DNA from 3 places in the Pannonibacter sp. Q-1 genome. Region 2 is predicted to be linked to each of the others. Evidence: predicted binding sites of a transcription regulator. Region 2 holds the regulator's gene; each other region holds the start of a gene.

Region 1 (10,419 bases), on a different contig from region 2:
CGCCGTGCGGAAGGCGATGAATTCCTCGCGGGTCTTGCCGCCGCCCACGTGGATGTTATGCGCCTTTTCCTCGCCCACCGTGGTCTCCCACTGGATGTCTCGGCCATTGGGGCCGTAGTCGTGGCACATGAAGAGGCGCATGTCGTCCGGCAGGGCGAGCACCTTCTGGATGGAATCGTAAAGCGTGCCGGCATCCCCGCCGGGAAAATCGGCGCGGGCGGAGCCGCCATCGGGCATGAACAGGGTGTCGCCGACGAAGGCGGCATCGCCCATCACATGGGTCATGCAGGCAGGCGTATGGCCGGGGGTGTAGATGGCAAAGCAGGTCATGCTGCCCACCTGATAGGTGTCCCCATCCTCGAACAGCCGGTCAAACTGGCTGCCGTCGCGCTGGAACTCCGTGCCCTCGTTGAAGATCTTGCCGAAGGTTTCCTGCACCACAGTGATCTGGCTGCCGATGCCCAGATTGCCGCCCAGCTTGCCCTGGATATAGGGCGCGGCAGACAGGTGGTCGGCGTGCACATGGGTCTCGATCAGCCATTCCACCCTGAGGCCGTTCTCCTCGACGAAGCGGATGATCTGGTCCGCCGAGACATAGCTGATCCGTCCGGCGGCATAGTCGATGTCCATGACGCTGTCGATGATGGCGCAGGCCTCCGAGGCCGGATCCTTCACCACATAGCTGATGGTGTTGGTCAGCGGATCAAAGAAGGCGGTGACCTCGGGGGTCACCGTCATGTCAACCGGATAGGACTGCGTGCTCATGGTGTTTCTCCTGAGGGGTCAGGTCATTCGCCGGATGCGAGCTTCGGACGCGCCGGTTTCTGCTGCGCCTGCAGCATGCCGATGGCCCGGGCAGCCAGCATGCCCGCGACGACGGCCGCAAAGGCGATCCACGGTTCACTCTGGCCAAGCCCGAGCGCGGGCACAAGCCCGCCGGGGCAGAAACCGGACAGGCCCCAGCCGATGCCAAAGACGGCCGCGCCGCCGATGAGCTTCGGATCGATATCTTTGCGGGTGGGCACGAGATAGCGCGGGGCGAGCAGCGGCGCGCCGCCCTTGCGGAAGAGGATCTGGTAGCCGGCGGCTGTCACGGCGAGGGCGCCGCCCATGACAAAGGCGAGGCTGGGGTCCCAGGTTCCGGCAATATCGAAGAAATTCAAAACCTTGGCCGGATTGGCCATGCCCGACAGCAGGATGCCGAGGCCAAAGACAACGCCGATCGCAAAGGCAGAGAGAATACGCATGGGTCTCAGCCTCCGAAAACGTGACGGACAAGGAAGACGGTCACCGCGCCGGTGGCCATGAAGGTGAGCGTGGCGGCGATGGAGCGGGCGGAGAGGCGCGACAGGCCGCAGACCCCGTGGCCGCTGGTGCAGCCGGAGCCGAAGGTGGCGCCGATGCCAACCAGAAATCCGCCGGCCACCAGCGCAAGTGTGGAAACCGGCACAGCGATCTGCGGCATGCTGCCGGTCGCGGCCATGACGGTGAGGGGAGCGGCGATCATGCCGGCGATGAAGGCCATGCGCCAGCCGCGGTCACTTTCGCCCGAACCCGGCAGAAACCCGCCCAGAATGCCGGTGATCCCGGCAATGCGGCCATGAACGGCCATCAGGGCAACGGCGGCAAGGCCGATGAGTGCGCCCCCTGCCAGCGACAGGAGCGGCGTGAATTCGGTTGGCATTCTGACCCTCTCTTCATATGCCTGAAGGTGGCCGGAAACGGCCACTTGTTTCATACATAGGAAACTAAGCGGGCCATGCCAAGACGTATTTTCAATTAAGTGAAACTATCGAGCCGCCGGTGGCGGGGCAGGGACCAGGGTCACCGCCGATCCATCCGGGCGCTGGCGCTCCGTCGCGCCCGGCAACAGAAGGAAGGGATTGCGGTCCGCCGGCGGGGCGGCCTGTTCCGTCTTGGGGGCGGAGAATTCTCCCAGAGGATGCAGGATCTCTTCCGAAATGATGCCGCCCGCATAGAGGGGGCTGACGTCCTCTCCGCTCCCGATGACGAAGCTTGTGGGCCACAGGCGCAGCACCTGACGGATATCGTCCTTCTTGTCCGGCGCATGGCTGTTGCGGATCATCACCAGGGCGGCATAGCGTCCATAATGGGTCCGCGGCAGGGCGGGCAGAACCTCCGCGCTCGTCTGGCCTTCAATGAACCCGGCCGCAGATCTTACGGTCCAGGCCGGAGCCTTTTGCCAGCCCTCCTGTTCCAGCCGGCGGGCAAGGGCGCCGAGATCTCCGGCATATTGCACGATCAACGGCTCTTCATCATCGCCGCTGAGGCCGACGCGGCGCGGGGCAACGCGGGTCCAGCCGCTGTCGAGCCAATCCGCCTCGTCAAGCACCTGCTCGTTCGGCACGGGGCTGTAGGTGGCAAGCGCTGCAGGCAGGTTGCGTGTGATGTGCCAGCCGCCGAACACCACGAAGGCACTGGCGACAATCGCCACCAGCACGCCCCGGCCCACCTTTTCGTTGTGGACATGGCCAAAGACGAAGGCAAAGGCGGAGACCATGGCGGTGCCGAACAGCAGGCCCGCCAGCACATCGCTGGTCCAGTGCACCCCGAGATAGACCCGGGAGAAAGCCATGGTCAGCACATAGATGGCGGTGATGGTGAAGATGCCGGCCTTGGACCAGGCCGAGCGCTCATGGGCGATCAGCACGGCAATGATGCCGAAAATGACGGTGGTGACCGTCGTGTGGCCGGAGGGAAAGCTGAAGCTGTGCACACCGTCGCCAAAGACATTGGGCCGGTCACGCACGACGAGAGCCTTCATCAGCGGCACGAACAGCGCCGTCGTGCTGACGGCGATGAGGAAACCGGTGCCCCGGCGCCAGGCCTTGCGGCCAAACAGATAGGCTGCGACCAGCAGCGCAAAGATGGTCAGCAGAAAACCATCGCCCAGCATGGTGATGGGCACGAGGATGCGGTCACCCAGCGGCGAGCGCAGGCTCTCGAACAGGTTGCGGATCGCCAGATCCGCCTGGGTCAGGCTGTCGCCCGGCGTCAGCTGCGTCACCAGCCAGAAGAAGGCCGGCATGGTGATGATCAGCAGGAGCGCGGATGCCAGCATGCCGGTGGAGCGGGGATGCTGCGGATCGAAAGAGCGGGCCACCCACTGCGAGACCGGGCCGGGACGGCGGGCAAACCAGCCGATGATGGCGCCATGGGTGCCGGCGAACAGCGGCATGATGATCTGGATGAGCCAGCGGCCCAGCATGATCACGACAAAGAGAATGACGCAGAGCACGCCCAGCATCACCGCCAGACGGCCGCTGACCTCGCCGATGGCACTCAGCGCCGTGCCGGCAATGAAGCCGGGTCCGAGGTGCGAGACGGCCCAGGCGATGGCCGAGGTGACGTTGACGAACGTGAAGTACCAGGCATCCATGCCCACCATGCCGGCGATGCCCGGCACAACGGATTTCACCCCCGGCACGAAGCGTCCGATGAAGACGCTTTTGCCGCCATGCAGGCGGAAGAAGGCTTCGCCCCGCTCCATAATGCTGGTGTAGCGGGACAGGGGCCAGACATTGCGCAGCCGGTCCTTGTAGAAATAGCCGACCCAATAGGAAATGGCATCACCGGCAATGGCGCCGAGGGTGGTCCATAGGAAGATCGACACCGGATCGAGCTTGCCGAGCCCGGCGAGCGCGCCCGCCCCAACCAGCACAACGGTGCTGGGCACGAAGAGGCCGACAATGAAGAGCGCCTCGCCCATGGCGATCAGGAAGCAGATGAGCCCGGCCAGTTCGGGGTTATCCCCAAGGAACGTGACGATCTGATTGAGATACTCGGTCAAGAACGGCTTCCACCTGATCGCAACATCTATGCAGCGCCAATGCACGGCCAGAAGTTTCGCGGGCCAAGGCCGCCTGCATATAAGTATCGGCCTATGTGCTCAACAGGTATCTAGCACCAGAAAGTTTCGGCAAGGTGCATGCGGCTTCAACAGGATGCGAGGAGCAGTTCCTGCGCCTGCCGCTCTACGGGAGCTGTCTGCTGGGCCAGCGTCTGGTCGATGCAGCGGCGGATGCGGCGGAAATACTCGCTGCAGGCCGCAAGGCTTTCCGGACGGCTGTCAGCCTCGCAGGCCGCCACCTGCCACAGGGTGCGGCGCGGGTTGCCCGGCCAGTCCGGCTGATGGCCGCCGGCCACACTGTCCGTCAGCGCCACCACGCGGTCCGGCTGCGGCGCATGGGGCAGCATGAAGATGTCCCAGCTCTTGGGCTCAAGGCCCTGCGCATCCAGGCCATGATCCTGCAGCAGGCGGCGCACCAGCGGATGCAACGCACCGCGCGGATTGGGCCCGGCGGAAAAGGCACGGATCCCCTGCGGCGCAAGGCTGTTCAGGTACGCCTCGGCCAGCGGCCCCAGCAGGGCGTTGTCCGGACAAACGAAAAGCACAGTCGACGGGGTCATTCCAGGCCTCTTCGAATCATCGCCCCTTGGGCGCCTGTTTAGTCAGATGACACTACGGACGTGTGACAGCGGCAGTTCGTGCAAACCCGGACGCCGCGGCACGGCCGGCAAGGTGGCGGGCGTATGGCTGTAGTGCGGTTTTGACTTGTCCAGCCAAAAGGACGCCCGTTAGCATACCACCTGCAATACGGATTGCGTCCGGACTGCACTTGCTGGCTGTGACCACAGGAGGAGCTGAGTCACAGGCAGGAAACGATGCAGACCGGATTTTGTTTCGGGAGGACGGAATGAAATTCAGACAAGCCTTGCTTGCCAGCCTGCTGGCGGCGCCGCTGTTGCCTGTGGCAGCCACGGAAAACGTGCAGGCGGCGGCAGATTGCGCCGCCGCTGCGGGCCTGTTCCAGATCGAGGGGCTGGACGTCACCGGCAGCGAAGCGGTTGCCAGGGATGCCGCGATTGGCCGCTCCGATATGTCGCCCGTTTCCCATTGTGTGGTTCAGGGCAAGCTGGACCAGCGCACGGGCGTGGATGGTCAGACCTACGCCATTTCCTTTGAACTGCGCCTGCCGGAAAACTGGAACGGCGGCTTTGTGCATCAGTTCAATGGCGGCAATGATGGCCGCGTGGTGCCCGCCCTTGGTCAGGTGCTGGGCGGCGACAGGAGCCAGACGGCGCTTGGCCGCGGTTATGCGGTCGTCTCCAGTGATGCAGGGCATGATGGCGCAGCGGTGAAGGATGCAGGCCTTGCGGGCGGCGCGCGCTTCGGCTTCGACCCTCAGGCACGCAGGGACTATGGCTATGGTGCCGTGGCCCGGCTCAACCCGGTGGCGTTGCAGATGATCGAGGCCTTCTACGGCCAGCCGGTGCAGCGGTCTTACGGGCTTGGCAGCTCCAATGGCGGCCGCCATGCCATGGTGGCTGCGGAACGGATGCCCGATGCCTTCGACGGGCTGCTGATTGCCTATCCCGGTTTCAATCTGCCCAAGGCCGCCGTGCAGCACGCCCACGACCTGCAGGCACTGGCCGCCATCTCCGGTGATATCCGCACGTCCCTGTCAAAGGACGATACGGATGTTCTCGCCAGGGGTATTCTGGACGCTTGCGACGGGCTGGACGGCCTGAAGGATGGTCTGGCGCAGGATATCGATGGCTGCCAGAAGGCCTTTGATGTCTCCGCGCTTGCCTGCAAGGCCGGGCAGGAAACCGGCTGCCTGAGCCAGCCCAAGATTGATGCGCTGCAGACGATCCTCAAGGGGCCGCACAACAGCAAGGGGGAGCAGCTTTACGCCCCCTGGGTCTGGGATGCCGGCATGGCCTCGTCCAACTGGCGCATGTGGCGGGTCAACAGCGAAGCGGAGGCCTTTGCCAATCTGCCGCGTATCGTGGCGCTGGGTGCTCCTTCACTGGCGCAGATCTTCACTACTCCACCCACCCGCGTCGAAGGATCGCCCGAAGCTTTGATGGCCTATCTTGCCGCCTTCAACTTCGACACGGACGCGCCGAAGATCTTTGCGAAGACGGAAGAGTTTCCCGAATCCGCCATGGAGTTCATGACCCCGCCGGGCGCGGATAATCCGGATCTGACTGCGTTCCGGGCTGCCGGAGGCAAGATTGTCCTGTTCCATGGGGCGGGTGATCCGGTCTTCTCCATTCGTGACACGGATGCCTGGTTCGAACGGCTTTCGGCCAATACAGGCGCAGAGCTTGATGGCTTCATCCGCTATTACCGGATTGCCGGCATGCCCCACGGCGCCAGTGGCCCCACGGCAGACGGTTTCGACTTTTTCGCCTCTCTGACCGATTGGGTGGAAAAGGGCGAAGCGCCCGGTGCGGTGATTGCCTCCGTGACGGACGGCAACAAGGAGGGCATCGCGGCGCTGGGCAAGGTGACGCGCAAGCTCTGCCCGCATCCGCAGGTGGCCCGCTACACCGGCAGCGATCCGGCTTCGGCGGAGAGCTTCACCTGCCAGTGAAACCCCGTAATACCAAGGCTTTCGACGCTGACGCATCACGCCTTGAAGATGCTCAAGCGCCGCACGGGCTTAGCCAAGAAAAATGCCCCGGAAGCGGTCTTCCGGGGCAGGTGGCGTCTGACCTCAGGGGATCTGAGGCGGGGAGGAGAGGGTGGCAGCGCCGATGGCCTGCTTGATGCGGGGGATGGAGGCTGGCGCCATGCTGAGCTCGCGCACGCCCGCATCAAGGAAGGTTTGAAGCAGGCCCGCATCGGACGCAGCCTCGCCGCAGATGCCGCACCAGATACCATGCGCCTGTGCCGCTTCCGCGACCATGCGGATGGCGCGCAGAACAGCCGGATGGTCCGTCTGGCAGAGGCTGGCGACGGACGGGTTCATCCGGTCGGCGGCCATGACATATTGGGTGAGGTCATTGGTGCCGATGGAGAAGAAGGCCGTCACCGCCGCAAGATCATCGGCGATGAGCGCGGCGGCCGGCGTTTCCACCATGGTGCCGAGATCAAAGCTGCCGAAAGCCCTGCCCTCTGCCGTCAGCTCGGCTTCGCACGCGGTTATGAGGCCGCGGGTGCTGGCGATTTCCGCCGGATCGCTGACCATGGGCAGCATCACCTTGAGATCGCCGTAAGGGGCCGCGCGTAAGAGCGCCCGCAGCTGCACCTTGAACAGACCAGGATTGGCGAGACACAGCCGGACGCCGCGCAGGCCGAGGAAGGGATTTTCCTCCTGCGGCACCGAAATGCCGCGCACCGGCTTGTCGCCGCCGATGTCGAGGGTGCGAATCACCACCGGATGGCCGGGGAAAGCCTCCAGCACGGTCCGGTAGGTGGAAAACTGCTCTTCCTCATCCGGCAGGGCGGTGCGCCCCAGGAACAGAAATTCGGTGCGCATCAGGCCGACGCCCATGGCGCCGTGCTCCTTTGCCAGCTCAATGTCCTTCACCGAGCCGATGTTGGCGGCGACAATGACCGGTGTGCCATCGCGCGTGACCGGCGCCACATCCCGCAGCGCGGAGAGCCGCTCCGCCTCGGCGCGGGCCTGCGCGCAGCGTGCCGTGAACTCCTCCGCGACATCAGATGACGGGTCCGGGTAGACCAGCCCCGATGTGCCATCCAGCGCGACCGACCCCGCTGCGGCTAGCTTGCCTTGCGGATCAGCCACACCGAAGACGGCAGGAATGCCGAAGGCCTTCGCCAGAATGGCGGCATGACTGGTGGCCGAGCCGTTGCGGCAGATGAGGCCGCCGGTGCGGCGCAGATCTGCCGCGCCGATTTCCAGCGCGGTCAGATCCCCGGCCACAATGACCGCCCCTTCCGGGCAATCGGCGAGAGACACCGGCTTCAGGCCGTTGACGGCAAGTGCCAGCAGCCGGGCCACCGCATCCATGTCTTCGGCGCGGGCGCGGGCGTAAGGGTCCGGCAGGGCAGCGAGGGCGGCTGCCGTCTCGCGTCCGGCGGTCAGAATGGCGGTGATGGCCGGTTGTCCGTCAGCCACACGGGCGGCAATGGCTGCGGCCCAGTCTGCGTCTTCGGCAAGACTGGCAATGGCGGTCAGAATGTCTCGGGCTTGAGGCGATGCCGCGCGGGCGGCGTCATCATGGATCTGCAGCAGCAGCCGGACGCGGGCGCCCTCAACTTTCTCCAGCTCTGCGCTGCGGGCTTCCGGCGGGGTGGGGCCGGCCGGAGCCTGCAGCGCGGGCTGGATGAAATGGAACACCGGACCGATGGCAGGTCCGCCACCCGTACCGATGCCTTTGAGGGCGCCAGCGGGCCCTGCGCCAGCGGCAGGAGCGCATTCCTCAGCAGGCACCGGGACTGCTTCGCTGGCTATGGATGCGAGCGCTTCCGCCGGTTCATGTGCCGTTCCGCCTGACAGAAAGCCGGAGACGGCGGACAGGGCCTCGGCGGCGTCCGGGCCGCTGGTGCGCAGCTCCACCTCGTCGCCTTCCTTGACGCCAAGCAGCAACAGCTTCAGCGAGGAGCGGGCCGGAGCGGTTTGCGCCCCGGCGCCGATCACGATCTCCGCCTCGAAGCCCTTGGCGAGGCGGACGAGTTCGGCAGCCGGGCGGGCATGCAAGCCCCCCTCGACGCCAACGCGCAGGCGCTTCATCGTCTCCATCGGTCCTGTTCCGTCTTCTGGTCTTTGCGTCCGCTCAGCCTGCGAGGATTTTGGCGATCTTCTCGATTTCCGCATCCCGGCCAATGCCAGTAAGGAAGGCGAGCGTGACGATCGCGGGCTTGGGCAGGTTGGGCGGCAGCGGCGTGGTGGAGACGACGAGATCGGCCTGATCGATCAGGCTGGGCACCTCGGTTGCCTTGCACTGGCGGGTCTCGATGCGGATGCCGCGGGCGGCCATGGCCTCTTCCAGGCTGTTGGCCACCACGGTGGATGTGGCAACGGCGGTGCCGCATGCCACGAGAACGGTCTTGGTCTGCGCCATCAGTTTCCTCCTGTTGTTATTCTGCGCTGAGGAGAGCCATCGCCTCCTGCGGGCCGGATGCGTCCATCAGCTTGCGGATGCGCTCCCCATCCTGCAGCAGTCTGCCGATGGATTGAAGCATGCCGATCTGTTCATCCTTGCTCTTCAGCGCCAGCGCGAAAACCACCCGCACGGCCAGCTGATTGTCCGGATCATCCATGCTGGCAAAGGCAACAGGTTCCGCCAGCGTGGCGATGGCAATGCCGGAGCGGATGACATGCTGCGGATCGGTGTGGGGCACCGCCACCGCCAGCCCGTCTTCCATCGGCAGGCCGGTGGGCATCACCTTTTCCCGGTCGATGACCGCCTGCACATAGGTGTCTGCGACAAGGCCCTTGGCCCTGAGGTGACCGGCCAGAAGGCCGATCACCGAGGTTGCGTCCTGTGCCTGCGCCTTGAGGAAGATACCGTCCTCAGCCACGCAGTCTGCAAGGGATTGCGTCATGCATTCGCTCCGTTGGCAGCATCGTCTTCGCCGCCTGCCAGCTTCTCGAGCGTGGCGCGCTTGGTGACAAGGGCGAGCAGGGCCGCGGCAGAACAGATGGCAAGGATCACCAGTCCGAGGATGCCGAACACCTGGACCAGTTCCAGCGTTGCCCAGACAAGCCAGACAAAGCCGTCACCGATGGCCGTGATCTGCGAGGCGCCTTCCGGCATGGCAAAGCCGGAGGATACCGCAGCCTTGGTGAAGAGCGGGGCCAGTGCGCCAGCCATGTAGAAGCCGAGGCCCAGCGTAACCGTGCCGATGATCACCATGCGCAGCACGTTGCCCCGCACGATGGGTGCGGCCAGCGCCACGACGAAGGGGATCACCGCCAGATCGGCGAAGAGGATGACCCGGTTGCCCGGCAGCACCACCGACAGGAAGATGGCAATCGGCACCAGCAGCAGCGAACTGGAAATCGCCGCCGGATGGCCGATCAGAATGGCCGAGTCGAGGCCGATGTTGATCTGGCGGCTGCCGGCGCGCTTCTGAACGAAGTCGCGGGCGGCTTCCGAGACCGGGATCAGGCCTTCCATCAGGATCTTTACCATGCGCGGCAGCAGCAGCATCACGGCGGCAAGGTTGATACCGGTCTTCAGCACCTTGGTGATCATGCCGGCAACATCATCCGGGTTCCAGAAACCGATGGTGCCCAGCACCACGCCGATGACGAGACCCAGAACCACCGGCTCACCCAGCACGCCAAGGCGCTCCTGGATGTGATCAGTGCTGAGATCGATGTCACGCAGGCCCGGGATACGGTCGATGACCCAGTTCACCGCCACGGCGATGGGCAGGATCTGGACAGACAGAAGATGCGGCACCGAAACACCCGGCAGGCCATAGAAGCGCTGCACGGCCTTGGCGCTCCAGTCGGCGAAGATCAGGCAGATCACGGCAATGATGGCGGCAGCGGCAAGGCCCATGCCGAGCGAATTGGTGGCCGCGACCACCAGCGAGCCGACGAAGGCAAAGTGCCAGAAGTTCCACACATCCACGTTCAGCGTGCGGGTGAGGCCCGCGAGCAGCATCACGACATTGACGGCAATGCCGAT
Region 2 (10,419 bases):
AACTGGGCATGTCCCAGCGCTCGCTGCAGCGGCTGCTGGAGGCGGAGGGCACTTCGTTCCGCAAGCTGACGGAAACGATCCGCCGCAACATGGCCGCACGCTATCTGCGCGACACGTCACTGCCGCTGAAGGAAATCGCTTTCCTTCTTGGCTTCTCGGAGCTCTCGGCCTTTTCCCGCGCGGTCAAGACCTGGTACGGCGTGCCGCCCAAGGCTGTGCGGCTGCATGGGGAAACTCCGGCCCCGCTCAGCTGGCAAGCTGCCGACTGATCGCACAGGGGGGATGCGGAACGGCTGGCGAATCCCTATGTTGTGGCGCAGACGCTGATTCAAGGGAGTTCGGCATGTCCGGTGGCCTCAACAAGTTTCTGGGTGACAGTCCGGCACGGGTGCTCCTGCGCCTCGTGTTCCTGTCGCTTGTGGTCGGCGTCATCCTGTCGGCGCTGAACCTTGACCCGCTGGGTCTCTTCGACCTGCTGATCTCCTTCGTCCAGCGCCTCTGGAACATGGGCTTTTCCGCCATCGAGCAGGTCTGGCACTATCTGGTGCTTGGCGCCGTCGTGGTGGTGCCGGTGTGGCTGGTCATGCGGCTGATGGCGAGCCGTTCAAGCTGACAGAACGGACGTTTCGCGGGCGACCGTGGCTGCCGCCCGCAACAGGGTGAGATGCCGGCCCGCCAGTTCATCAATGTCCGTGGAATAGCCGCCGCCCAGCACTCCGGCCAGCGGCAGGCCGAGACGGCGCACGGTGCGGATGACATGTTCGTCCCTCAGCTGCAGCCCTTCATGGCTCAGTGCCAACCGCCCCAGCTTGTCGCCAGCAAAGGGATCAACCCCGGCATTGTAGAACACGATGTCCGGCTCGGCCCGGTCTATCACCTGCGGCAGATGCTCCGCCAAAAGGTCCAGATAAGGCGCGTCCATAAGCCCGTCCTCCAGCCCCAGATCCAGATCCGAAGGCACCTTGCGCACCGGATAGTTCTTCTGCGCATGCATGGAGAAGGTGAAGACGGACGGATCGCCTGCAAATATATCCGCCGTCCCGTCGCCCTGATGCACGTCCAGATCCACCACCAGCGCCCGGCGGATGACGCCATCGGCCTGCATCACCCGGATGGCCACAGCCACATCGTTGAAGACGCAGAAGCCCGCCCCATGCGCCTTGCGGGCATGATGGCTGCCGCCTGCCGTGTTGCAGGCAAGGCCGTGTTCCAGCGCCAGATAGCCGGTCAGCACAGAGCCGCCGGTGGCACAGCGCCCGCGCAGGGCAATGCTCTGCGTCATCGGAAAGCCGATCTCGCGGGCAATCGCGGGCGGAACATTGGTGCTAAAGACTTGCTCCACATAGGCCGGATCATGGGCCAAAGCCACCCATTCCGCCGGAGCGGCCCGTGGCTTCAGGAACTTGCCGCCCGGCACCAGCCCTTCGGCCAGCGCCAGCTCCGCCACACGGCGGAACTTGTTCATGGGAAAGCGGTGCTCTTCCGGCAGCTCGGCGCAATAGGCCGGATGATGGACAACAGGAGGAAGCGGCGGGGCGGCGGGCAGGATGAGATTCATGCCAGCCATTATAGATCTGCCTCAGCCTGTTTCCAGAGCAGGCCAACCGTCTTTCAGGAATGCTCCGGGCCGTCCGGCGGCACAATGAAGCCAAGCGCCGACAGGCTGTCACGCACCTGGCGGAGATGGCTCTCCATCTCCCGTGCCGCGCCTTCGCAATCGCCCGTCTCAAGCAGTTCCAGAATGCGCAAGTGCTGCCGGGCCTGCCGGTAATAGCGCTCCCGGTCCTCCATCGCCTGATAGGTCAGCAGCCGGCGCAGACGGTTCACGCGCACGAGGGTCTGCAGCATGAAGGGATTTCCCGCACCCGTCATCAGCGTCTCGTGGAACTGTGCGCCCCGCAGGTAGAGCATGTCGGGCGGAACACGGTCGATGCCGCCCTCCAGCAGATCGTGCTCCACGCGGCGCAACCGGACAATGTCCTCCGGGGGCAAACGGTAGCCCGGCAGCCGCAGGGCACCCGGCTCAAGGATCAGCCGCAACTGTGTCGTATGGGCCAGAGCATCCGGCGCCGTCAGTTCGGTGTTGATGTCCCAGCCATAGCCTGCGCGCTTTTCGGCAATGCCTTCGCGGATCATGCGGCCCATCAGATCCGCCGTTTGCCTCTTTGTCAGCGCAAACCGGTCGCGCAGTTCCTGCTCCGTCACCCTCGGCCCGATGGTCCGGCTCGCCAGCAATCCTGCCAGCTTCAGATAGGCGGCGTGGATCGGATCCTGCGCCGCTGGGGGCGCGGCGGCATGGGTGCCGTGAACGAAGAAGCCGCGATTGGGCTCGTGCCTCACGCGTCCCGCCTCGGCCAGCTGTTTCAGCGCCTGCTCAACCGGCCAGCGGGACACCGCGAAACGGCGCGCCAGCTCACCGGTGCGCAGATGCGCTCCTGCAGGCAGCGACTCGGCTTCGATGAAGGCCGCGATATCGGCCGCCAGATGGGAACTTATGCTGCTGCGCGGGGTGGACGAAGCGGTCAATGGCAGTGCTTTGGCTATGAATGGGAAGACATGCTTTCACCCTATCACGACGGCACTTTGTTTTGATATTGCATTTTTAAACTCAAAAATGGATATATGCAGGATCAAACGCAACACTGGAGCCGCACATGACCGCCCAGCCATCCGCCCCCATTTCCCTGCTGGTCCTCGATGGCGATGGCATCAGCCCCGAGATCACCACGGCCACGCTGAAGGTGCTGGATGCGGTGCAGCACCGGCTTGGCCTGCGGTTTCAGGTAAACCGTGCCGAGGTCGGGCTGCGCCCGCTCGCCGCACAAGGCACCACATTTCCAAAGGGCCTGCTGGAGCAGGCACGGGCGGCCGATGGCGTGATCCTGGGGCCGGTGTCCCACAACGACTATCCGCCCGCATCGGAAGGCGGCATCAATCCGTCGGGGCATCTGCGCAAGCATCTGGACCTGTTTGCCAATATCCGCCCCGCGAAGTCACATCCAGATTTTCCCGCGCGCTGCGGCGTTCCGGTGGATCTGGTCATCGTTCGGGAAAACACCGAGGGCTTTTACGCCGACCGCACCATGTTCGCCGGGACGGGAGAGTTCATGCCCACCGAGGATGTGGCCATCGCCATGCGCAAGGTCACGCGCCAAGGCTCCCTGCGCATTGCCGAGGCCGGCTTCCGGATGGCCCGTCAGCGCGGCGGCAAGCTGACCGTGGTGCACAAGGCAAATGTCCTGCGTCTCAGCGACGGGCTGTTCCTATCCTGCACACGCCAGGCTGCCGAGGCCTATCCCGATGTTCAGGTGGAGGAAGTGCTCGTCGACGCGATGGCGGCATTGCTGGTGCGGGATGCCTCCGCCTTTGACACGATCGTGACGACGAACATGTTCGGCGACATCCTTTCGGATCAGGCAACCGAAATCGCGGGGAGCATTGGTCTGGCGGCCTCGCTGAATGCAGGGACGGATCATGCAATGGCACAGGCCCAGCACGGCTCGGCTCCTTCGATCGCGGGACAGGACCGGGCCAATCCGGCGTCTTTGATCAATTCTGCGGCCATGCTTCTGCGGTGGCTGGCGGAACGGCGGCAGGACGCGCGGCTGGATGAAGCAGCCGGATTGATCGAAGCCGCGGTGACCCGCGTCATCGCCGTGCCGGAATGGAGAACCGGCGACATGGGAGGCCCGCTCGGAACTGCAGCCTTCACTGCGCGTCTTGTTGAGGCTATTGAGAGCAGCAGCATCTGAGGAGACGCCGAATGACAAATGACGGACTGAACGCTCTTTTCGCTCCAACAGGGGTGCTGCGGGTGGTGATCAACACCGGAAACGCCATCCTGACAAGGCCAGGCGAAGGGCAGCTTCCCGCCGGTGTTTCAGTGGATCTTGCCCGGGCCTTTGCCGCCGAACGCGGGCTGGAGCTGGAACTGCTGCCGGTCACGAATGCCGCAGCTTCCGTGGCTCTGGTGGCTGAAGAGCGCGCCGACATCGGCTTCTTCGCGGTCGATCCCACACGGGCAGAGGTGGTTGCCTTCACCAACCCCTGGCTCCTGATCGAGGGCTGGTATCTGGTGCGGGAGAACTCGCCCATCACGGCGCTGGAGCAGGTGGACCGTCCGGGCATCCGGATTGCCGTGGGCCGTGGCAGCGCCTATGACCTTTATCTCAGCCGCGCCATCACCTCAGCCATCTTGGAAAAGGTCACGACGTCACAAGAGGTCGTGGACTTCTTCATGCGTGAGAACCTGGAAGTCGCGGCCGGTGTCCGCCAGCAGCTGGAAGCAGATCAGCGGCGCGTGCCGGGATTGCGTCTGCTGCCCGAGCGTTTCATGGTGATCAAGCAGGCTCTGGGCGTGCCCGCAGGCCGGGATCCCCGCCTGACCGGGGCGCTCAACGCCTTTCTTGCCCGCTCCCGCAGTTCCGGCCTGATCGCGAAGCTTCTGGAGAGCAACAGGACGGAAGGCGCCGTCATTGCCGGGCCGGAGGCAGCCTGAAAAAAAGCGCCCGCCCTCGACGGGGCGGGCAGCCTTCATCTCTTTCAGACGGCTTCGGCCTTGAACTCGTAGACGGCACTGCAGAATTCGCAGGTCACCACCACCTTGCCGTCCACAACCATCTCCGCCTTCTCCTCTTCGGAGAAGCTCTGGAAGATGCCCTCGATCTTCTCGCGCGAGCAGCGGCAGCGGTCGGCGATGGGCTGGGCGTCATAGAGGCGCACGCCGCGCTCATGGAACAGGCGGAACAGCAGCTCCTCGACCGGGATGTCCGGATCGGTCAGCTCGTCATCGCGCACGGTGCCGGTGAGGCTGCGGGCCTCGGTCCAGGCATCGTCCTCATCAATGCTGTGCTCTTCCACGCCTTCCGGCATGTCTCCGGGGTGGAGATCGGCCTGACGCATGCGCTCCGGCGCTTCGGGCAGGAACTGCACGAGAATGCCGCCGGCAGTCCACTGCTGGCTCGGGGCTTCGCCCTCGCGGCGGGTGAACAGGCGGCCAACGGCAAGGCGCACTTCGGTCGGGATCTGTTCGGAACGGGCGAAGTAGCGGCGGGCCACCTCTTCCAGCGAAATGCCGTCCAGCTCCACCAGCCCCTGATAGCGCTGCATGTGCTTGCCCTGGTCGATGGTCATCGCCAGATGGCCACGGCCCAGAAGCGCGGCCGCATCGCCATGTTCCCCTGCCCCGCCCGGCGCAAAGGCTTCCGGCTCGAAACGGGCATAGGCGCGGATGGCATCAGGTGAGGAAAAATCCACCACCAGCATGTTCACCGGGCCGTCGGTCTGGGTCTGCAGCGTGAAGCGGCCCTCGAACTTCAGCGAGGTGCCGAGCAGCGCCGTCAGCGCAATCGCCTCACCCAGCAGGCGGGCGACCGGCGCCGGATAGTCATGCCGGTCAAGGATCTGGTTCAGGATGGGGCCAAGCGCCACGGCGCGGCCGCGCACATCCAGCCCTTCCACGGAGAAGGGCCGGACGGCATCGGTGCCCGCAGGCGTCACGCCATAGGATGCAAGATCAAGTGCCACGTTTTACGTCCTCAAAGGCCGTTGAAACACCAGGCCAGAATGCCCTTCTGGGCATGCAACCGGTTTTCGGCCTCGTCAAAGACCACAGAATTGGGTCCGTCCATCACGTCCGAAGTGACTTCCTCGCCGCGATGGGCCGGCAGGCAGTGCATGAACAGGGCATCCGCATGGGCTTCCGCCATCAGCCGCTTGTTCACCTGATAGGGGCTCAGCAAGTTGTGACGGGTTGCCTCGTCGTCGTCGCCCATGGACACCCAGCAGTCGGTGATGACGCAATCGGTGCCCTTCACGGCGGCGAAGGGATCATCGGTGACGATGATCGAGGCGCCTTCCGCACGCGCGGCTTCAATGAGCGCAGGCGGCGGCGCCAGTTCCGGCGGCGTGGCGATGCGCAGCTCGAAATCCATACGCGGTGCGGCATGCACCCAGGAGGCCAGCACGTTGTTGCTGTCGCCGGTCCAGGCCACGGACTTGCCCTTGATGGAGCCGCGATGCTCCTCAAAGGTCATCAGATCGGCCATGATCTGGCACGGATGCGAGCGCTTGGTCAGGCCATTGATGACCGGAACGGTGGCGTTTGCCGCCAGCTCGTTGAGGTCATCATGGTCGAGAATGCGGATCATGATGGCATCAACAAAGCGGGACAGCACCCGGGCCGTGTCGGCGATGGTCTCGCCCCGGCCCAGCTGCATTTCCGCGCCGGTCAGCATCAGCGTTTCACCGCCAAGTTCGCGCATGCCCACGTCGAAGGAAATGCGGGTGCGGGTGGAGGGCTGCTCGAAGATCATCGCCAGCACCTTGCCGGCCAGCGGGCCTTCACCGCGGCGGACACCGTTGCGCTCAGTCTTCAGCTTGCGCCCGAGGGCCAGAATTCCGCGCAGTTCCTCACCGTCAAACTGCGTCAGATCGAGGAAATGACGCCCATTCGCAGACATGTTCACACCCCATCCCCTTCCTTGGCCAGATCGGCCTCCACGGCCGCTGCGGCCGCCTCGATGCGGGCCACAGCCTCGCCGATTTCCTCATCCGTGATCGTCAGCGGCGGCAGGATGCGCAGCACGTTGTCGCCGGCGGGAACCACCAGCAGGCCATTGGCGCGCACCTTGGCCAGAACTTCCGCATTCGGGCGGACACATTTGATGCCGAGCATCAGCCCGCGCCCGCGCACATCCTCGAATACCTTCGGATAGGCGTCGATCACCGCAGCCAGCCGCTGCTTCAACAGGAGGCCCTTGCGCTGCACTTCTTCCAGGAAGCCCGGGGCCAGAATGACATCCAGCACCGCATTGCCCACGGCCATGGCCAGCGGGTTGCCGCCGAAGGTGGTGCCATGCGTCCCCGGAACCATGCCGGCGGCAGCGGCTTCCGTGGCAAGGCAGGCGCCCATGGGGAAGCCACCGCCGATGCCCTTGGCAACGGCCATCAGGTCCGGCGTCACACCCGCCCATTCATGGGCAAAGAGCTTGCCCGTGCGGCCAACGCCGGTCTGGATCTCGTCAAAGATCAGCAGCAGGCCTTCGGCATCGCAGATCTCGCGCAGCTTGCGCAGGAATTCCGCATCCACCTCGCGCACACCGCCCTCTCCCTGAATGGGCTCAATGCAGAGCGCTGCTGTCGTTGGGCCGATGGCCGCCTTCAGCGCATCCAGGTCACCGGTCTTCACCTGATCAAAGCCCGGCGCCTTGGGGCCGAAGCCTTCCATATACTTGGCCTGGCCGCCCGCCGCGATGGTGGCAATGGTCCGGCCATGGAAGGCGCCTTCAAAGGTGATGATGCCGATCCGTTCCGGGCGGCCATTGACATAATGATAGCGCCGCGCCGTCTTGATGCAGGCTTCCATCGCCTCGGCGCCGGAGTTGGAAAAGAACACCCGGTCCGCAAAGGTGGCATCCGCCAGCCGCTGGCCGAGCTCTTCCTGCCCCGCAACCTTGTAGAGATTGGAGATGTGCCACAGCTTCTCGGCCTGCGCCTTCAGTGCATTGACGAGATGGGGGTGGGAATGACCCAGCGCATTCACCGCGATTCCCGACCCGCAGTCGAGAAAGCGTCGCCCGTCAGCGGTCTCCAGCCAGACGCCTTCTCCGCGGACGAAATCCAGGTCCGCCCGTGCGTATGTGCCGAAAAGTGCCGACGCAGTCATTTCCCTTGCTCCTTCAGGTAGTTAAGCGCGCCTTCCGCATGGGGTTCATGCCAGGGCGTCTACCATCAACGGGTTCTCAAAACGAACTGTGCCGCCCTCGCAGGCGGCACACCGAACAAGGACCGTTTATACAACGGTCCTGCCTATGGGTGTCAATGCAAATGGCGCATTTCCGCCATTGCCGCAGAAGGTAAAAGTCAACCCCGGTTATCTGGGGAAAAGTCGTTTCGTCCCCGGTTCATGTTTGCCCCCAACTTGCCTCGCCTTCACCGCCCATTGTAGTGTCCAACCAGTCGGATACGACATGTCGTGCTGTAGTTCACCAAATCATACTGGATATGGCCACTAAGGCGCGGACCACGCGTGCCTTAATTCATGGTTAATGCGTAAAATTCTACAGCCGCAAACGACGGGGTGCGACAGATGAGCTGGACTGACGAACGCGTAGATCTCTTGAAGAAGCTTTGGACGGACGGTCTGAGCGCGAGCCAGATTGCTGCCGAGCTTGGCGGCATCACGCGCAACGCTGTCATCGGCAAGGTTCACCGCCTTGGCCTGTCGGGCCGCGCCAAGACGGCGGCCCCTGTCACCAAGCAGCGCCGCCCGCGCAGCGCAACGGCGCCGGTGACGGCAGCCGCCGCGCCGCAGCAGACCACGGTGCAGGCCACCTCCACCATCCGCACGCCTTCGGCAGGAACGCCGCAGCTGCGCGGCGCCACCGCACTGAAGATGGCACCGCAGGAAGATGTGGCCATCGACGTGGAAGCAGCACCGCTCGCCGAACTGGTGCCCTTCACCGAGCGCGCCACAATCCTCACCCTCACCGAGCGCACCTGCAAGTGGCCGATCGGTGACCCGTCCTCTGCGGATTTCTATTTCTGCGGCCGCCATTCGGAGCCCGGCGTTCCCTATTGCCCGCAGCACTGCCGGATCGCCTACCAGCCGGTCAACGACCGCCGCCGCGCCGCTCCGGACAAGAAAGCCCTTCGCGGCTGATGCTTCAGAGGGGGCCAACCAGCACCCCAAGCGGCTCCCTCACCCAATCAAGCCTGCCCGCTGCGGCAGGCTTTTTTGTTGGCTGGACGTCCGGCTGCATTTGTTGAGCGGCTGGGAACGCCGGCGCAAAGTGGCGCGCTTCTCCAAAAGCCAAAAGGCCCGCACGGATGGCGGGCCTTTCCAGAATAATTGCAGCAGAGCGGATCAGCTGGCGACGGCGAACTGATCGTTGAAGGCATAACCCGCGCCGCGGACCGTGCGGATCGGGTCCTTCACCTTGCCCTTGTTGATGGCCTTGCGCAGGCGGCCGACGTGAACGTCGACGGTGCGCTCATCCACATAGACATCGTGGCCCCACACGCCGTCGAGCAGCTGCTCGCGCGAGAAGACGCGGCCGGGCGAGGTCATCAGGAATTCCAGCAGGCGGAACTCGGTCGGCCCCAGGTGAATTTCCTTGCCGTTGCGGCGGACGCGGTGGGTTTCCTTGTCCAGTTCCAGATCGCCGGACTTCAGCATGGTGGACACCACTTCCGGGCGGGCCCGGCGCAGGATGGCGCGCACGCGGGCCATCAGCTCGGGGATCGAGAAGGGTTTCACCACATAGTCGTCAGCCCCGGTGGCGAGGCCACGGATGCGCTCGGCCTCCTCGCCGCGTGCCGTCAGCATGATGATCGGCAGGCGTTCGGTTTCGGACCGGGCCCGGACGCGGCGGCACAGCTCGATGCCGGAAAGTCCCGGCAGCATCCAGTCCAGCAGCAAGAGGTCCGGCTGCGTCTCCCGCAGCCGGATTTCGGCGTCATCTCCCCGGTTGCAGGAGTCCACGTCATAGCCTTCGGCTTCGAGATTGTAGCGCAGCAGAAGGCTCAGGGGCTCTTCGTCTTCAACGATAAGAACCTTGGGCATGGCAATATGCTCCGGACGTCACTTACAGGCAGGCAGATCAGGCGCCTTCGTTTTCGGCAATGCCCATCTCGTCGATCTTGCGGCGGGCTTCCAGCAGCTGGTCACCGGTCACCATGAAATAGACGTTTTCGGCGATGTTGGTGGCATGGTCACCAATGCGCTCGATGTTCTTGGCACAGAACAGCAGGTGGGCACACTGGGTGATCTTGCGCGGATCTTCCATCATGTAGGTCAGCAGCTCGCGGAACAGCGAGGTGTAGATGGCATCCACCTCATCGTCGCGCTCGCGCACGGCCTTGGCGGCTTCGGCATCACGGCCCGTATAGGCGTCCAGCACCGACTTGAGCTGGTTCAGCGCCAGATCGGACATGTGCTCGACGCCGAAGGCGGCCTTCTTGGAATTGAAGACGCCGTCGATGGCAATCACGCGCTTGGCGATGTTCTTGGCAAGGTCACCGACACGCTCCAGATCGTTGGCGATGCGGCCTGCGGCCATGATCTCGCGCAGATCCTGGCCCATCGGCTGGCGCAGGGCGACGATGCGGATGAACTTCGCCTCGATTTCCTGCTGCATCTCGTCCAGCTTGGCATCGGCCTGAACGGTGGCCTGTGCCTTGGGCAGATCGTGAGTCAGCAGAGCGGTGACGGCATCATTCACCAGCTTCTCCGCCAGACCGCCCATTTCGGCGACCCGGCCGGCCAGGGCGCGCAGTTCCTCGTCATACGAGCTAACGGTATGCTCGGACATGTCGTGTTCCTCTCAAATTCTGGGGCGCAAGATCCAGTATCAGCCGAAACGGCCGGTGATGTAATCCTGCGTGCGCTTGTCCTGCGGATTGGTGAAGATGTCCTGC
Region 3 (10,419 bases), on a different contig from region 2:
CAATGCCCGGCTCTCCCGTGTCTGGAGACTGTACGGCACTGAAAGGCCGTGCATCCCGAAGATTGAGGAGATGCAGATGACCATGATCCGACTTGTGACCCTTGCTGCGGTATCCACCTTGGCAATCAGCGGCGCGCAGGCCGCGCAGGTGGCCGGGCTTGCCGGTGACAACACGCTGGTGCTGTTCGACACGGCAAACCCGGGCCAGACCCGCACGCTGGACATCACAGGCGCCGGACGCCTCGCAGGCATCGACTTCCGCCCGGCCAATCAGGCGCTGACCGGCGTGACGGCAGAAAATGTAATCGTCACCATCGATCTGGAGACCGGCAAAGCCACGGAAGTGGCGAAGATGGACATTCCGCTGACGATGGGCGAGATGCCGGTTATCGTGAACTTCAACCCTGCTGCCGACCGGCTGCGCTACATGACAGGCACGGTGAACCACCGCGTTCATCCCGATACGGGCGCTGTTACCGTTGATGGCAGCCTCGCTTATGAGGAGGGCAGCATGCACAAGGGCGAAACGCCGGATATCGCTGCCGCTGCCTACACCAACTCACGCGGCAAGCCGGAAAAGACGGCCATGTACAACATCGACGCCACCCTTGGCGCGCTGGTGCAGCAGACCAAGCCCAATGACGGAACGCTGAAGGAAGTCGGCAAGCTGGGCATCGAAGGCAAGCCTGCAACCTATGCCTTCGACATTGAAGCAACGGCCGATGGCCAGAACACGGCCTGGCTTGTGGCGGACAATGTGCTCTACACGGTTGACCTGATGACCGGCGCCGCGACAAAGGCCGGCGAGATCACCGGCCTCAGCCAGCCGCTGCGTGCCATCTCCATCCAGCCTGCGATGTAACAGCAAGCTCGCAACCTCGCTTCCGCTCCGGGGTGGCCGGTCCTGCTGACTGGCCACTCCCGTCTTTCCGCCGGTTCTGACGGCCAGCATCACACCCATCATCTGGCAGGCATGCTTCACAGACTGATGCCACCGGCGTCCCCTTGTTCATCCTCCCCCAATGGAGATGAAGCATGAGCAGCACGGTCAATGGCATCGACGTTTCGCACTATCAAGGCACGGTCAACTGGGCACAGGTGGCGGCGGACGGGATCGGATTTACCTTCATCAAGGCAACGCAGGGGACGAGCTATGTCGACCCCATGTTCCAGACCAACTGGCAGGGCGCCAAGGCGGCCGGGCTGAAATGCGGGCCCTATCTCTTCTTTGAACCCAACGAAAGCTTTCTCGATCAGGCCGAGCTGTTCATCCGGCAGCTCAAGACGGCAGGCTATGACAGCAAGACGGACCTGCCGCCCGCCATTGATTGCGAAGAGACCAATGGGGTGACCAATACCGAGTTCAGCTATGCCCTGTCGCAACTCCTGCATGTCCTGCAGATTTTTCTGCGCGTGAAGCCGCTGATCTATGCCTCGCCCGGCTTCTGGAGCAGTGTCGGCAATCCGGATTTTTCGGAATACCCGCTCTGGGTCGCCGACTACACCACCGCTCCGGCCCCCACCCTGCCGCCGGACTGGACGGGCTATGCCTTCTGGCAATACAGCCAGAGCGGCACGGTCAACGGCATCAGCGGTGCGGTGGACCGCGACGTGATGGGCACGGTGCCCGCCGCACAGCGGACAAGGCCGGACTGGTTCTGACCCCGGACATGCAAAGGCCCGGCGCAGGGCCGGGCCTTCAGATCAGCGGGCGTGCCGTGATCAGTCTTCGATGCGCTTGCCCGTTGCCTTGTCGAAGGCATGGAGTTTGGCGGCGCTGGCGGTGAAGCTGACGCGCTGGCCAAGCTCGTAGCGGGCATGGGCGGGCACGCGGATGACCACCTGCGGCCCGGCTTCGCTGCCCACGGTGCCATAGAGGAAGCTCTCGGCCCCCACCGGCTCCAGCACACCGGCCACCACGTCCAGCGTCAGACCGCCCGCTTCCGCAGGCTGCTCGCTGGCGAGGGCCAGATGCTCCGGCCGCACGCCAAGGATGACCTCTGCGCCCTTGCCCATGTCCGGCGCATCAAGACCGGCACCGCCCGGCAGTGACAGGCGGCCATTGGCGGAAGCCGTCGTGATCAGGTTCATGGCCGGAGAGCCGATGAACGAGGCCACGAAGGTGGACGCGGGGCGTTCATAGACGGAGATCGGATCGCCGATCTGCTCGATCTGACCGCCGTTCAGCACCACCAGCCGGTCGGCCAGCGTCATGGCTTCGAGCTGGTCATGCGTCACATAGACGGAGGTGGTGGCCAGCGACTTCTGCAGGCGCTTGATTTCCACGCGCATCTGCACGCGCAGCTTGGCATCGAGGTTCGACAGCGGCTCGTCGAAGAGGAAGGCCGCCGGCTCGCGCACGATGGCGCGGCCCATGGCAACGCGCTGGCGCTGGCCGCCGGAAAGCGCCTTGGGCTTGCGGTCGAGATAGGCGCCGATTTCCAGGATGCGCGCAGCTTCCTTGACGCGGCGGTCGATCTCGTCCTTCGGCACACCGCGGTTGCGCAGGCCATAGGCGAGGTTGTTGTAGACCGTCATATGCGGATAGAGCGCATAGTTCTGGAACACCATGGCGATGTCGCGCTCGGACGGGTCCACGCGGTTCACCACCCGGTCGCCGATGCGGATGTCGCCGGAGGAGATTTCCTCAAGCCCCGCGATCATGCGCAGCAGGGTAGACTTGCCGCAGCCGGAAGGGCCGACCAGCACGATGAACTCGCCGTCGGCAATGTCCATGGACACGCCTTTGACCGCTTCGACGCCGCCGGCATAGACCTTGCGGACGTTATCAAGAGTGATGGTAGCCATTACTTTTCCGTCTCCACGAGACCTTTGACGAAGAGTTTCTGCATGACGATGACGACGATGACCGGCGGCAGCATGGCCAGCACGGCGGTGGTCATCACCAGATGCCATTGCGGATGCGCATCAGCCACGTCGGCCATGCGCTTGATGCCCATGACGATCGTGTAATAGGACGTGTCGGTGGTCACCAGCAGCGGCCAGAGATACTGGTTCCAGCCGTAGATGAAGAGAATGACGAAGAGCGCCGCGATATTCGTCCGGCTGAGCGGCAGCAGGATGTCGCGGAAGAACTTCATCGGGCCTGCCCCGTCCACACGCGCGGCTTCCATCAGTTCCTCGGGCACCGTCAGGAAGAACTGGCGGAAGAGGAACGTCGCGGTTGCCGAGGCGATCAGCGGAATGGCAAGGCCGGAGTAGCTGTTCAGCATGCCCAGATCCGCCACCACCTTGTAGGTGGGCAGGATGCGCACTTCCACCGGCAGCATCAGGGTGATGAAAATCAGCCAGAAGGCCAGCTGGCGGAAGGGGAAGCGGAAATAGACGATGGCGAAGGCCGAGATGATCGAGATGGTGATCTTCCCGATGGCGATCGCCAGGGCCATGATCAGCGAGTTGAACATCATCGGCCCGAGCGGCGGCGCGCCGGCCGAGCTGTTGCCGCTCGTCATCATGGTGGTGAAATTGGCAATCGCCTCGTTGCCCGGCAGCATGGGGATGACGCCGGTCATGAAGTCACTCGGGCCATGGGTGGAGGCAATCACCGCCACATAGACCGGGAAGGCGACGATGAAGAGGCCCGTCAGCAGCACAAGATGCGTGAGGACGGTGAGCCAGGGTTTGTTCTCAACCATTTGCGCCTCTCTCAGTAAGCCACGCGCCGCTCGATGAAGCGGAACTGGATGATGGTGAGCACGATGACGATCGCCATCAGAATGACGGACTGAGCCGCCGAGGAGCCAAGGTTGAGGCCGACGAAGCCGTCGGAATAGACCTTGTAGACGAGAATGTTGGTGGCCTGCGCCGGGCCGCCCTTGGTGGTCGCGTCAATCACCGGGAAGGTGTCGAACATCGCATAGACGAAGTTGACGACCATCAGGAAGAAGGTGGTGGGCGAGAGCAGCGGCAGCACGATGGTGAAGAAGCGCTTCACCGGGCGCGCGCCGTCAATGGCTCCTGCTTCCAGCAGCGACTGCGGAATGGACTGAAGCCCCGCCAGGAAGAAAATGAAGTTGTAGGAGATCTGCTTCCAGCTTGCGGCGAGGATGACGAGGATCATCCCATCCACCTTGCTGGTGCTGTGGTTCCAGTTGTAGCCGAGCCCATGCAGCAGATAGGGGAAGATGCCGATGGACGGGTTGAACATGAACCACCACAGGATGCCCGCCACCGCAGGGGCCACCGCATAGGGCCAGACCAGCAGGGTGGAATAGACATTGCGCGAGCGGATCAGGCTGTTGACCGCCACGGCCAGCACGAGCGCCAGACCCAGCGACAGCAGCGCCGTCGAAACGGCGAAGATCGCCGAAACATAGAGCGAATTCAGATAGGTGGGATCTGCCAGCAGGCGGATGTAGTTATCCACCCCGACAAACGTGGTCTTGAAGCCGAAGGCATCCTCTCTGAGGAACGACTGCCAGATCGCCTGGCTTGCCGGCCAGAGGAAGAAGACACCCGTGATCGCAAGCTGCGGCGCCAGCAAGAGATAGGGCAGCAGCCTGTTGGGAAAGATGGCGCGTTTTGTCTGCATGGGTCCCACCCTGAACGCAAAAAGAAGCAAGCCCGCGCGGGAAGCGCGGGCTTGCTTGCCGTTTCCGGCTTACTTGTTGGCTGCTTCGAACTCGCGGATCAGCGCATTACCGCGCTTGACGAGGTCATCGAGAGCCTGCTGCGAGGTCTTCGAACCGCTGAGCAGCTGCTCGAACTCTTCGTCGATGATCGCACGGATCTGGACGTAGTTGCCGAAGCGCAGGCCCTTGGAGTTGGCGGTCGGGGCATTCAGCGTCATCTGCTTGATGGAGACGTCAGCGCCCGGGTTCTTCTCGTAGTAGCCCTGTTCCGTGGACAGGTCATAGGCAGCCTGCGTGATCGGCAGGTAACCGGTGGCCTGGTGCCATTCAGCCTGAACTTCAGCGGAGGACAGGTAGCTGAAGAAGGAGGCTACGCCCTTGTATTCCTCAGCCTGCTTGCCCTGCAGCACCCACAGGGTGGCGCCGCCGATGATCGAGTTCTGCGGAGCGCCCTGAACGTCGCTGTAATAGGGCAGCATGCCAACGCCGACCTTGAAGTCCTTGGCGTTTGCGTTCACGGCAGCGCGGGCAGCCGAGGAGTTCATGTAGATGGCGCATTCCTGCGAGTAGAACTTCGGGGGGGCGTCGTTGCCGCCGGCCGGGCCGCCGTACTGGAAGATGCCCTCGTCCTGCCACTTCTTCAGGTTGCCCCAGTGACGGGCCTGGGTCTCGCCGTTCAGCGTCAGCTCGGTGCCGAGGCCGCCGAAGCCGTTTTCCAGGGTGCCGATCGGCAGGTTGTGCCAGGCAGAGAAGTTTTCGGTCTGCGCCCAGGAAACCCAGGCCGTGGTGAACCCGCACTTGGCAGCGCCGGATTCCATGATCTTCTTGGAGAAGCTCTCGACCTCTTCCCAGGTCTTCGGCGGGGTTTCCGGATCAAGGCCAGCCTTTTCGAAGACGTCCTTGTTGTAATAGAGCACCGGGGTGGAGGAGTTGAACGGCATGGACAGCATGTTGCCGTCCGTGTCGGTGTAGTAGCCGACGACGGCCGGCAGGAAGGCCTTCGGATCAAAGGCTTCGCCAGCGTCAGCCATCAGCTGGTAGACCGGATAGACGGCGCCCTTGGCGGCCATCATGGTGCCGGTGCCGACTTCGAACACCTGAACGATGTGCGGCTGCTGGCCGGCGCGGAAGGCGGCGATGGCGGCCGTCATGGTCTCGGCGTAGCTGCCCTTGTAGGTCGGGACAACCTTGTACTCGCTCTGGGTGGCGTTGTACTTGGTGGCGATATCTTCGAGCTTCTGGCCCAGTTCACCGCCCATGGCGTGCCACCAGGTGATTTCCGTGGCAGCGAACGAAACGGAAGTGGTGCCCATGAGGGCGGCAGCGGCAAAGAGGCCGGCTGCGATATGACGCTTAGCCATTGGTTTTCTGCTCCCTAACAAGGAACCGCCCCGCTCCACGGGTCCGGCTCCACACAGCGCTTGGAACACTCGAACCGGGCCTGAAAGACGGGCTTTCCGGCTGCAGTCTGTGTTTGTCCCCGCGCTTCTTATTATGTTCATATGAACGGCATATGTCGCTCATATGAACGTTGTACGACAGTTCCTTGAACAGGACAACGGCCATGTCCGGCCCCCTCCTCCCGAAGGGGCATAAAGACATGCAACCCTGAGCGCCAAATCACCACGGCAGCGCCGCACCACAGGCTCCGCCCTTGCCAGGCTTCATTAATTTTGCCAGCTTATTTTCTCTTTGCTGCCAAAATGGCGCGTTTCAGCGGCATTTTTCCTTCTCCGCCTTATCATTTGCATCATTCGGGCGTATGAAGGAACAACAGGTTGTGCAGTGCGTATACAATCAGCCTTCCCGTTTGACGGGCTATTCTTGGAGCCGCCATGCATCCCTTTCTCGTCATCCTGCATCTGGCTGCGGCCGTCATGCTTCTGCTCTGGGCTGTCCGGATGGTGCGCACCGGTATGGAGCGGGCGCATGGGCCTGCCCTGCGCGATGCGCTGAGGCAGGCAAAGGGCGGGCGCTTCGGCATGGCGTTCGCCGGCATGGTTCTGGCCATCCTGCTGCAAAGCTCCACGGCCGTGGGCGTTCTGGCCGCGGGCTTTGCCGCCAGCGGGTTGCTGGGTGCCTCCATGGGGCTCGCCGCGCTTCTGGGGGCGGACCTTGGGTCTGCGCTGGTGGTGCGCATTCTGGCCTTCGATCTCTCCGAGCTCATTCCGCTGCTGATGCTGACAGGCTGCGTGCTGTTTCTGAAGTTCGAGGCCAGACAGGTACGCCAGCTGGGCCGCATCATTCTGGGCATCGGCTTCGTGCTGCTGTCGCTGAAGATGATCGGTGAGGCCACCGCGCCCCTGCGCCACAGCGAAGCATTGCCGGCGGTGATCACCTATCTGCAGGGCGACCCGCTGACCGCCTTCGCCCTGGCCGCATTGCTGACCTGGGCCATGCATTCCTCTGTCGCCATGGTGCTGCTGCTCGCCAGCCTTGCCGGCGCGGGCCTGCTGCCGTTCAATGCGGCCCTGCCGATGGTTCTGGGTGCCAATATGGGCGCAGGCCTGATTGCCGTGTGGCTGACGCGCGGGCTCAGCATCGAGGCGCGCCGCATCCCCATGGGCAACCTTGTATTTCGTGCGGCCGGGTCTGCCGCCGTGCTGCTCACGCTTTGGATGGCCAGCCCGCCGCTGGACTGGCTCGGCGCTGCCCCGGAAAGCCGCATCGTCAACGCCCATGTGCTGTTCAATGCCGTTCTGCTGGTGCTGGCGCTGCCCTTTACCGGGCCGATGCAGGCTCTGACGGCGCTGATTCTGCCCCGTCCGCCTGTGGTGGCGGACCCGGTGCAGACGCGCCCGCGCTCCGCGCTGGACCGCTCGACCGTCAGGATCCCCAGCCTTGCCCTGGCTTCGGCCAAGCGCGAGCTGCTGCTGATGGGTGAAACGGTGGAACAGATGTACCGGCCAGTCATCGACCTTCTGGCCGGGGCGCAGGACGGCCAGATTGCCGCGCTGCGCGCCCTTGATGAGGAGGTCAACCGGCGGCACACCGAGATCAAGCTGTTCATTGCTGAGGTGAACCGGGGCGAGCTGAAGCAGGAAGATGCCCGGCGCAGCATCGAGCTGACCGACTTTGCCATCAACCTGGAGCATATCGGCGACATCATCGCCAAGATGCTGCTGCCGCTGGCCGAGGAGCGCAACCGGCTTGGCCTGCGCTTCTCCGACGAAGGCTGGGCCGAGATCACCCGCCTGCATGAACGGGTTCTGGCCAACATGCAGATGGCGATGAATGTGCTGATATCCGCCGACATCGATTCAGCCGAACAGTTGATGCGTGAGAAGGAAGTCCTGCGCAAGCTGGAGCGCGACAGCCAGAACCGCCACCTGAAGCGGCTGCAGACCGGCAATCCGGCCAGCATGGCGACCTCGAACATGCATCTGGAGCTGGTGCGGGCTTTCAAGGAAATCAACTCCTTGCTGGTCACCGTTGCCCATCCTATCCTCGCCGAACAGGGCCTGATCCTCGAAAGCCGCCTCGCCGGGCGCAGCAGCCAGATGCAGGAGCAGACGGCCTGAGAAAATCCAGGCCTCTCTGCTCCGAAAAATTCTCATATATTTCAAAATCTTATTCGCATCATCCGGGTACCCGGCGCTGCGCGCTTTCGCACATGCACAATGCAATGTTGCATCAGGACTCAAACACCATCTTTACAATAATAATATAGTATGATTTTTTGACTTCCGGCCACGGCCATTCGTGTTCTGGGAGGAACCAATGAAATTGAAGACAGCTCTGGCGGGCATGACGATGCTCGCAACGGTCGCGCTTGCCTCAACCTCAGCGATGGCGCTGACGGTTGGCTTTTCGCAGATCGGATCTGAATCCGGCTGGCGCGCCGCCGAGACGACCCTGACCCGCCAGCAGGCGGAACAGCGCGGCATCGACCTGAAGTTTGCCGATGCCCAGCAGAAGCAGGAAAACCAGATCAAGGCGCTGCGCTCCTTCATCGCACAGGGCGTGGACGCCATCCTGCTGGCCCCCGTCGTCGCCACCGGCTGGGACGCGGTGCTGAAGGAAGCCAAGGAAGCGGAAATTCCGGTGATCCTGCTCGACCGCATGGTCGACAGCGACAAGGATCTGTACCTGACGGCTGTGGGGTCCGATCTGGTGCATGAAGGCTCGGTCGCTGGTGACTGGCTGGTCAAGGAAGTGAACGGCAAGCCGTGCAACGTGGTGGAGCTGCAGGGCACGACCGGTTCGTCCCCCGCCATCGACCGCAAGAAGGGCTTCGAGCAGGCGCTGGCCGGGCATGACAACCTGAAGATCATCCGCAGCCAGACCGGCGACTTCACCCGCACCAAGGGCAAGGAAGTCATGGAAAGCTTCCTCAAGGCGGAAAACGGCGGCAAGAACATCTGCGCGCTTTATGCCCACAATGACGACATGGCTGTCGGCGCCATTCAGGCCATCAAGGAAGCGGGCCTGAAGCCGGGCACCGACATTCTCGTCGTCTCCATCGACGCCGTGCCGGATATTTTCCTCGCCATGGCCGCCGGTGAAGCCAATGCCACGGTGGAACTGACGCCGAACATGGCAGGCCCCGCCTTCGACGCGCTGGAAGCCTTCCGCAAGGACGGCACTTTGCCTGCAAAGTTCATTCAGACGGAATCGAAGCTCTACACCAAGGCTGACGACCCGCAGAAGGTCTACGAAGAAAAGAAGGACCTCGGCTACTGAGCCGGTCCTGATCGGGGGACCGGCAGACACCCTTCTGCCGGTCTCCAGCTTCTGACCGCCCTTGCGGCGGCCAATGCCTGCGGAGCAGCGCCGTGACAGACAGATCTACCCACGCCGGGCCGCAGCATCTGCTGCAGGCCACCGGCATCACCAAATCCTTTCCCGGCGCGCTCGCCCTCGACAACGTGGATTTCACCCTGCAGGCGGGCGAGGTGCATGCCCTGCTCGGCGAGAACGGCGCGGGCAAGTCCACGCTGGTGAAATGCCTGACCGGCGCCTACCGGCGCGACCGGGGCGACATCCTGCTGGAAGGCCGCAGGATCGACCCGCGCGACACGCTGGACGCCCAGACCATGGGCATCGGCACCGTCTATCAGGAGGTCAATCTCCTCGGTAACCTGACGGTGGCCGAAAACCTCTTTCTCGGCCGCCAGCCCATGCACTTCGGCATGGTCCACACCCGTGAGATGGAAGCACGGGCCAAGGTGCTGCTGGCCGGCTACGGCCTTGATATCGACGTGCGGCGCAGCCTGTCGGCCTATCCGGTCGCCGTGCAGCAGATCATCGCCATCGCCCGTGCAGCGGATCTCTCCGGCAAGGTGCTGATCCTGGACGAGCCCACCGCCAGCCTTGATACCCAGGAAGTGGAGATGCTGTTCAACGTGGTGCGCGGCCTCAAGGCGCGTGGCCTCGGCATCGTCTTCATTTCCCACTTCCTCGATCAGGTCTACGAAATCTGTGACACGGTGACGATCCTGCGCAATGGCCGCAAGGTCGCCACCCGTGCCGCTCTGGGGCTGCCACGCCTTGATCTGGTGGCCCTGATGCTCGGCCGCGATCTGGAGGCCGAAACGCGGGAGCGAGCCGTTCACACGGCACCGGAAGGCGAAGCTGCGCTGCAGTTCCGCCAGTTCGGCCGCAAGGGCCATGTCGCCCCCTTCGACTTGTCGGTCCATGCGGGCGAGGTCGTGGGCATGGCCGGCCTGCTCGGCTCCGGCCGCACGGAAACCGCTGAAGTTCTGTTCGGCGCCGCCCCCGCCGATACGGGCGAGGCACGGATGGACGGTCGGGTGTTGAAACTCGGCTCGCCGCGTCAGGCCATTGCCGAAGGCTTTGCCTTCTGCCCGGAAGACCGCAAGCATGA

Evidence for each region. Region 2 encodes PhoB, which activates phosphate uptake and scavenging genes when phosphate is short. Its sites were predicted from a motif close to TGTCATNNANCTGTCAT; they were not measured.
Region 1: the regulator PhoB is predicted to act here: its motif matches at 4,483-4,499, upstream of ACVNHC_RS21310 (arsenate-mycothiol transferase ArsC).
Region 3: the regulator PhoB is predicted to act here: its motif matches at 6,117-6,133, upstream of ugpB (sn-glycerol-3-phosphate ABC transporter substrate-binding protein UgpB).

The regions. Positions count from the first base shown of each region.
Region 1 covers NZ_JBSXNB010000009.1:36,506-46,924, forward strand. The annotation lists gene ACVNHC_RS21290 (MBL fold metallo-hydrolase) at 1-765, opposite strand, end outside; gene ACVNHC_RS21295 (YeeE/YedE family protein) at 789-1,247, opposite strand; gene ACVNHC_RS21300 (YeeE/YedE family protein) at 1,253-1,684, opposite strand; gene ACVNHC_RS21305 (VTT domain-containing protein) at 1,790-3,811, opposite strand; gene ACVNHC_RS21310 (arsenate-mycothiol transferase ArsC) at 3,958-4,431, opposite strand; gene ACVNHC_RS21315 (tannase/feruloyl esterase family alpha/beta hydrolase) at 4,719-6,404, shown strand; gene ptsP (phosphoenolpyruvate--protein phosphotransferase) at 6,528-8,519, opposite strand; gene ACVNHC_RS21325 (PTS sugar transporter subunit IIB) at 8,554-8,841, opposite strand; gene ACVNHC_RS21330 (PTS sugar transporter subunit IIA) at 8,858-9,325, opposite strand; gene ACVNHC_RS21335 (PTS galactitol transporter subunit IIC) at 9,322-10,419, opposite strand, start outside.
Region 2 covers NZ_JBSXNB010000001.1:291,310-301,728, forward strand. The annotation lists gene ACVNHC_RS01295 (AraC family transcriptional regulator) at 1-269, shown strand, start outside; gene ACVNHC_RS01300 (DUF6460 domain-containing protein) at 344-613, shown strand; gene ACVNHC_RS01305 (histone deacetylase family protein) at 605-1,567, opposite strand; gene ACVNHC_RS01310 (GntR family transcriptional regulator) at 1,612-2,526, opposite strand; gene ACVNHC_RS01315 (isocitrate/isopropylmalate dehydrogenase family protein) at 2,655-3,752, shown strand; gene ACVNHC_RS01320 (transporter substrate-binding domain-containing protein) at 3,764-4,498, shown strand; gene ACVNHC_RS01325 (Hsp33 family molecular chaperone) at 4,543-5,526, opposite strand; gene argF (ornithine carbamoyltransferase) at 5,538-6,461, opposite strand; gene ACVNHC_RS01335 (acetylornithine transaminase) at 6,464-7,666, opposite strand; gene ACVNHC_RS01340 (GcrA family cell cycle regulator) at 8,090-8,662, shown strand; gene phoB (phosphate regulon transcriptional regulator PhoB) at 8,867-9,565, opposite strand; gene phoU (phosphate signaling complex protein PhoU) at 9,603-10,313, opposite strand; gene pstB (phosphate ABC transporter ATP-binding protein PstB) at 10,353-10,419, opposite strand, start outside.
Region 3 covers NZ_JBSXNB010000005.1:200,726-211,144, reverse strand. The annotation lists gene ACVNHC_RS15895 (DUF4394 domain-containing protein) at 77-862, shown strand; gene ACVNHC_RS15890 (glycoside hydrolase family 25 protein) at 1,036-1,662, shown strand; gene ACVNHC_RS15885 (sn-glycerol-3-phosphate import ATP-binding protein UgpC) at 1,723-2,808, opposite strand; gene ugpE (sn-glycerol-3-phosphate ABC transporter permease UgpE) at 2,808-3,656, opposite strand; gene ugpA (sn-glycerol-3-phosphate ABC transporter permease UgpA) at 3,668-4,552, opposite strand; gene ugpB (sn-glycerol-3-phosphate ABC transporter substrate-binding protein UgpB) at 4,622-5,953, opposite strand; gene ACVNHC_RS15865 (Na/Pi cotransporter family protein) at 6,428-8,113, shown strand; gene ytfQ (galactofuranose ABC transporter, galactofuranose-binding protein YtfQ) at 8,313-9,275, shown strand; gene ytfR (galactofuranose ABC transporter, ATP-binding protein YtfR) at 9,368-10,419, shown strand, end outside.